Regions from separate parts of the Exiguobacterium sp. s35 genome, predicted to be linked through region 2. Evidence: riboswitches for the same ligand, from Rfam matches in the RefSeq annotation. Region 2 holds a riboswitch; the other holds the start of a gene.
What was found. A riboswitch is a leader RNA that binds a small molecule or an ion and turns the genes downstream of it on or off. The one in region 2 is predicted to bind thiamine pyrophosphate.
Positions count from the first base shown of each region.

Region 1 (3,606 bases), 1.6 Mb from region 2:
GTGATCAAATCACAGAGACGACAACGTACTCGTACACGCTAGTCATTGCCCCTGACGAAGTCGGGACAGCAACGATTGAAGTTGATGGTGAGATTGTTCGAACGGATTCAGTCACATATGCGCAAGCCGAAGAGGCACAATAAAGAGGTGACGGTGTCGTCACCTCTTTTTTAAAAGGAGGTAGTCATAATGAAAGGAACAATCATTCGTCTTCAAGGCGGGTTTTATGATGTGATGACCGAGGCGAATCAAGAGATTCGTTGTCGGGCAAGGGGGAATTTTCGAAAACGCAATATCTCACCTGTCGTCGGCGACGATGTGGTGATTCAAGATCAAGAAGATGGGACCGGCTATATTCTTGAAGTGGAAGAGCGCCAAAACCATCTCGTTCGGCCACCGATTGCGAATATTGATCAAGCGTTCCTCCTCTTTTCAGTTAAGGAACCAGCGTTTTCCTATCATTTGCTTGACCGTTTTCTCATTCTCATTGAATCGAAGCAAATTCATCCAATCATCGTATTGACGAAGATGGACTTGCTCGATGAAGGTGAAGTCGAACCGATTCAAGTGGCGATTGCTCGCTATCGGGCGATTGGGTATGACGTGATCGAAACGTCGACGGAGCATGGGCACGGTGTTGATGAAGTGCGCAGTCTATTCAAGGGAAAAACGAGCGTCTTCGCCGGTCAGACCGGTGTCGGGAAAAGTTCGTTACTCAATGCAGTCGCGCCAGAACTCGAGTTGGCGACAGGTGCAATCTCGAAATCGCTCGGACGAGGAAAACATACGACACGTCACGTGACGTTAATCCAATTGGCGGATGGTCTCGTTGCCGATACACCTGGTTTTTCAAGTCTAGAGTTTCCTCAGGAACTTGAGACAGATGAGCTCAGATGGTGCTTCCCCGAATTCGTGGAACGCCATGACGATTGTAAGTTCCGGGGATGTGTCCACGTTAATGAACCAGGATGTGCCATCAAACAAGCGGTTGAAAATGGCGAAATTGCTTCAACAAGGTACGAAAATTATGTTACCTTTATGGAGGAGTTAAACGATCGAAAACGGAGGTATTGACAGATGATTAAAATTGCACCATCTATTTTAGCTGCCGATTTTGCCAACTTGGAAGCTGAAGTAAAAGCCGTTCAAGAAGCAGGGGCTGACTATATCCATTTTGACGTGATGGACGGGCAATTCGTACCAAACATCTCGATTGGTCTACCTGTTCTCGCGAGCTTGCGTAAAAAATCAGACATGGTACTCGATGTACATTTGATGATTGACCAACCAGAACGCTACGTTGAAGATTTCGTGAAAGCCGGTGCGGACATCGTAACCGTACACGTGGAAGCGACGAATCATTTGCATCGTGTCTTACAGCAAATCAAAGCGGCAGGTGCGAAATGTGGGGTCGTCTTAAACCCACATACACCACTTTCGACGATTGAACACGTACTCACGGACGTTGATATGGTGTTGCTCATGACGGTCAACCCAGGATTCGGGGGTCAGGCGTTTATTGAATCGGTCGTGCCAAAAATTTCAGCGCTTAGCCAACTTCGTCAAGACCATCAACTTGATTTTGAGATTGAAATCGATGGTGGTGTGAACGCAGAAACGGCAAAACGTTGCATCGATGCTGGAGCTGATGTGCTTGTGGCAGGATCAGCCATCTATAGTCAATCGGATTATAAAGAAGCCATAGATAGCATTCGTGGCGCATCTCGTGTATAATCGACGGTAGAACAACAAGATAGAGTCGCAAGGGGTGTCACATCATGTGGCTGAGAGGCATACGCTAACCCTTTGAACCTGTTCCGTTCACACGGACGTAGGGATGTGGCGAAAATGCACGTTGCGAATTCAAGCAGCATGGCGTTTACGTCATGCTGCTTTTTGTCGTTCAAACAAATAAAGGAGGAAGAAGGATGAAATCACGTTTCAAATTACAAGCGCTCATTGAAATTTCATTGTTTGCGGCGCTCGGGCTTATTTTTGATTTGCTCATTCCATATCGTTTACCACAAGGTGGGTCTATCAGTTTAGCGATGCTCCCGATCTTTGTCATGGCGTTCCGTCACGGGCTGAAGGGTGGTCTTGCGACAGGCGCGCTCGTCGGGACACTTCAACTCTTGTTCGGAGCATACATTTTCACACCTGTACAATTCTTGCTCGACTATACGGTCGCATATGGCCTCGTCGGTATGGCCGGGGTATTCGCAGGGCGAGTGAAACATGCTGCGAGTCAAGGTGCGACAAAGACGCTTGCCATCTATTTAGTGCTCGGGGCATTGCTCGGGTCGATTTTACGATACGCAGCGCACGTCATCTCGGGTATCGTCTTCTTCGCTGAATACGCAGAAGGTCCGGTCGTGGCCTACTCGCTCGGATATAACGCCACGTATATGCTCCCATCCTTTGTCATCTCGGCCATCGTGTTAGTACTTCTCTTCACGACAGCACCACGTTTCACGCGTGTGGCGACACGGGATATCCGTCAATGAACGTACTAATCGTCGCGGCGAGTCCGGCACCTATTCCGGACTTACCGCGTGATGCCGATTTTGTGATTGGTGTGGATGGTGGATATCAAAGACTGTTAGATGAAGGAGTTGTACCAGACGTCGTGGTGGGAGATTTTGATTCGTTCGATGGGACACCACCTGATCAAGCGTTACGCTATCCTTCGGAGAAAGATGTGACAGACTTAGAAATTGCATTGGAGTTAGCAAGAGAACGGGGAGCAACACGAATCGATGTGTATGGGGCTCTCGGGGGACGGATCGATATGACGTTTGCGAACGTAGGCTTACTGGAGTCCTATCCGGAGATGCACCTTCATGATGAAGGGCAAACGGTCTATCTTGTAAGAATAGGAGACTATACCATTCCGAAACGGGACGGTCACTATTTGTCTTTCATGCCATGGAAGACAGCTACGATTTCCATTAAAGATGTCAAATATCCACTTGACCATCATGACGTGACGAGCGGAGAGGCGCTGACGATCTCAAATGAATGGTCTACGGATTCTGCCCGGTTGACGGTCCATCAAGGGACCGTTCTCGTCATGATTGTCAAAAAATGAGCACAAAAAAATCCCATCGGCGAATGCCGCTGGGATTTATTCGTTCGTGTATAAGTATTATACGCGTTCAACGAGACCTGATTTAAGTGCGCGAGCTGAAACCCAAACGCGTTTCGGTTTACCGTCAACGAGAATACGAACTTTTTGTACGTTTACACCCCAAGTACGTTTTGTCTTGTTGAGTGCGTGCGAACGGTTGTTACCTGATTTAGGTGATTTACCTGTTACGTAGCATTTACGTGCCATGCGTTTCCCCTCCTTTTTTATGTGGGTTCGTCCTAATAGACACTCGTTTATATTAGCACGGCTTTTTTCCCGATGCAACTAGAAAATCGTACCATGACAAGAAAAAAACTTGACATTACTCTCAAGGATTTGAATAATGAATGAGGTTATCGCGTTAATTGACCGAGTTTCTGGAGCAGGTTCTTTTAATAACTAGGTACTTATTGTAGAATGTACATTAGGAATCATTCCGAATAAAGGAGGCTACTCCATATGGCAATTGAAATGAAGAC
Region 1 covers NZ_JACSKI010000001.1:438,599-442,204, forward strand. Annotated here, with positions in the region: gene pknB (Stk1 family PASTA domain-containing Ser/Thr kinase) at 1-143, shown strand, start outside; gene rsgA (ribosome small subunit-dependent GTPase A) at 187-1,074, shown strand; gene rpe (ribulose-phosphate 3-epimerase) at 1,078-1,734, shown strand; TPP riboswitch at 1,755-1,855, shown strand; gene thiT (energy-coupled thiamine transporter ThiT) at 1,929-2,504, shown strand; gene KNO75_RS02250 (thiamine diphosphokinase) at 2,501-3,088, shown strand; gene rpmB (50S ribosomal protein L28) at 3,146-3,334, opposite strand; gene KNO75_RS02260 (Asp23/Gls24 family envelope stress response protein) at 3,587-3,606, shown strand, end outside.
Region 1: it holds a riboswitch for thiamine pyrophosphate, as region 2 does, so the genes downstream of both, thiT (energy-coupled thiamine transporter ThiT) here and tenA (thiaminase II) in region 2, are expected to answer to the same signal.

Region 2 (3,606 bases):
TGTTGTCACATGTCACGTTCGAGAACTGTCGCTTTACGTACGTCGATGCGACTGAGCTACAAACGGAGCGCTGTCAGTTCATCAACTGTGATTTCACGGACTCGAAATGGAATGCGTCCCGTCATGTCGGGAGCTCGTTTCTGAACTGCCAATTCCATGGTGCCAACTTGTTCACGAGCGAATTTGAACAATGTAAAATGACCGGATCGTCTTTTGAAGAAAGTCAGTTTGAAGGTGTTCGTGTCACGGAAGGGGACTGGTCGTTCGTCAACCTACGTCACGTGTCGCTCAAGAAAATGGACTGGTCCCACGTTCGATTGGTCGAGGCCGATCTGTATGGATCTGACTTGACCGAGACAGTCTGGCAACAGACGGACTTGACTCGGGCGACGCTTCAACACGCGGTGTGTCGTGGTGCCGACTTTAGAGGCGCGCTCGTCGACGGGGTTGATTTTTCGAACGTAACATTGCAACAAACAAAACTAGACGCGATGCAGGCAATTCAAGTCGCGCGCTCATTGGGGGCGATTGTAGAATGAAACCAGAACAAATCATCGAGCAGTTGATTGCGTTCGCAAAAGAACGTGAACACATCCGGACGGTCGTGTTGAACGGCTCACTCGTCAATCCGAATATCCAGCCAGACGCATATCAGGATGTCGACCTTGCTTTTTATGTGGAAGATGTCCAAGCGGTTGTGGTCGATTCCTCATGGATGGACACGTTTGGGGATATTTTGATTATGCAGATGCCTGAAACGACTGACCCGAAACGACATGTGACATTCTTGGTGCAATATGTGGACGGACATCGGATCGATTTGACGATTCGGAGTGTGGATCAAGTAGAAGCCATGCTCGAAACGGACTCGCTCAGTCAAATCGTATTCGACCGAGATCATCATCCGGACGTTACGCCTTCGGACACCACATATCGCGTAACACGTCCATCTGCTGACGAGTATGCGGCTTGCTGGAATGAGTTTTGGTGGGTGTCGCTCTATGTCGTTAAAGGCATCAAACGGCATCAGGTGCTATATGCGCTCGATCACCTCGATATCATGCGGAATATGCTCCGTCAGATGATGGAATGGAATATCGGTTATGCGACGGAGTTCTCCGTGAATCTCGGGAAGTCAGGTGATGGGATGCGCGACCACTTGCCGGAAGAGTTGTGGGAGATGCTTACGGCAACATATGCTTCCGCTGAGCTGAGTGCGATTGAAGATACGCATGACCGCCTGCAATCGCTCTTCTTCTTTTGCGCGCAACGCGTCGCCGAACAAGGCGATTTCGTGTTCCGAGAAGAAGAAGCGAGACGTGTCCGTGCCGCATGTGCAACACTTCGACATTCGAACGATTAATGAGGCCGAGAGCCGGGAAACGCTCCTTATAGAGAAAGGAGCGTTTTTTCATGAACCCATATACGACATTTATTGCCCTTTTAGTCGGAAGTCTTGTCCTTTTTGTCGGTATTCGTTTAAAGAAATGGCCGATTATTTTGGTGGCGATGTTGCCTCTTGGTCTCGTCGCATTTAATATGTTCTTACTGATCACAGGACGCTAGAAACAGCTTAAATTGTTGACCGCCCAAACAGGAAAAGGTTTTCAATTGGTAAAAAGATTGATAGAATGTGGTCGAAGACGACTGAATTTCATAATGTTTGCCACTAGGGGAGTCGCGCCACGCGGCTGAGATGGACATGGTCCAGACCCTTCGAACCTGATCTAGTTCAAGCTAGCGTAGGGAAGTGGGCGAGACGAATCATATGGCTTCACCTAGATATGACTGTTCGAGACGCCGCTTCCGTTATGGGAGGCGGCGTCTTTTTATCTGTTATAAGGGGGAGTTACTATGAAATTTACAGATCACTTACGTCAGGAAGCAGACGGATTGTTTGAAGCAAGCTTCCATCATCCGTTCGTCCGTTCACTCGGGGAAGGGACGCTCGACGAGAAGAAGTTCAGACATTACGTCATGCAAGACTCTTACTATTTGAATCAGTTTTCAAAAGTACAGGCTAAAGGAGCGACGTTCGCACCAACGATGGAACTATCGAGCCGCTTTTTGACGCATGCGTTGCACACGATTGAGGCGGAACTCTCCCTTCATCGTGAGTTCTTTACGATGCTTAACGTGACAGACGTGGAACTAGCGACATTCGAGCCGGCACCGACCGCTTATGCGTATGCCCTTCATATGCAACAAGCAGGACCGACACTCGGTGATGTATTGGCGTCAATCCTTCCGTGTTATTGGGTGTATTACGAAATCGGTGAACGACTAAAAGACAAACGACCAGACCATCCGATTTATTCAGCTTGGATTGCGACGTACGGTTCGGAATGGTTCCGTGAGCTTGTGGAAGAGCAGATTGATCGGTTGGATGAATTGGCTGGACAAGCAACGGAAGAAGAACGCGTGCGTTACACAAAACTTTTCTTGAAGAGTTGTTACTACGAAGTCGCCTTCTGGGAAATGGCATGGACGCTCGAATCATGGACGTTGTCACAGGAGGTCAACCAATGAGACATGAGATTTGGAGTGAGATTCGAAAGCAGGCGCCGTTAATTCACAACATCACAAACACGGTCGTCGCCAATTTTTCGGCGAATGGACTGCTCGCCATTGGCGCCTCCCCGGTGATGGCAGACGCGATTGAGGAAGTGGCAGAGATGACGTTTGTGAGCGATGCGCTCGTACTCAACATCGGGACACTCGGTACGATGACCGAAGCGACGATGATTCGTGCAGGGCAAGCTGCAAATGAAGCGGGATGTCCGGTCGTGCTCGACCCGGTCGGTGTCGGGGCAACGTCATTTCGTCGAGATGTCGTCGAGCGTATCCTTCGTCACGTCCGCGTGTCGGTTATTCGTGGGAATGCAGGAGAAATTGCCACATTGGTCGGCGTCGATTGGGCAGCACGTGGTGTCGATGCGGGTGACGGGGCGTGTGAACCACGCCAATTGGCGCTCGGAGCGGCGAAACGCTATGGATGTGTCGTGGCGGTGACCGGAAAAGAAGATCTGGTCAGTGATGGAAGTGTCGTCATAGAAGTCCACGGCGGAACAAAACGAATGACTGAGACGACCGGTACAGGCTGTCTACTCAGTGCGGTCGTCGGAGCATGTCTAGCGGTCGAGAAGAACGCCCTAAAGGCGACGGTGACAGCCGTGTCGGGATATGCCTATTGCGGGGAGTTGGCGAGTGAACGGGCAGAAGGACCAGGAGATTTTCCGATTCACTTCTTAAATGCCCTTCATCAATTGACGCAACATACGATCCCGACGAATCGAATCGAGGTGTCGACATCATGAGACCGCAAGTATTGACGATTGCCGGATCTGACTCAGGGGGAGGCGCCGGGATTCAAGCTGATTTAAAAACGTTTCAAGAGCTCGGTGCGTTCGGGACGAGTGTGCTGACTGCGATCACGGCTCAAAACACACTTGGTGTTCATGGGATTGAAGCGATTTCCACGGAAATGATCATTGGGCAAATCGATGCGGTAACTGACGATTTTAACATTACGGCATGTAAGACGGGAATGTTGGTAGATGCGGAGCGAATTGAAGCGGTGGCAAAAGCGCTTGAACGCCATCGGTT
Region 2 covers NZ_JACSKI010000001.1:2,000,046-2,003,651, reverse strand. Annotated here, with positions in the region: gene KNO75_RS10155 (pentapeptide repeat-containing protein) at 1-539, shown strand, start outside; gene KNO75_RS10150 (aminoglycoside 6-adenylyltransferase) at 536-1,363, shown strand; gene KNO75_RS10145 (hypothetical protein) at 1,414-1,566, shown strand; TPP riboswitch at 1,662-1,766, shown strand; gene tenA (thiaminase II) at 1,855-2,529, shown strand; gene thiM (hydroxyethylthiazole kinase) at 2,526-3,317, shown strand; gene thiD (bifunctional hydroxymethylpyrimidine kinase/phosphomethylpyrimidine kinase) at 3,314-3,606, shown strand, end outside.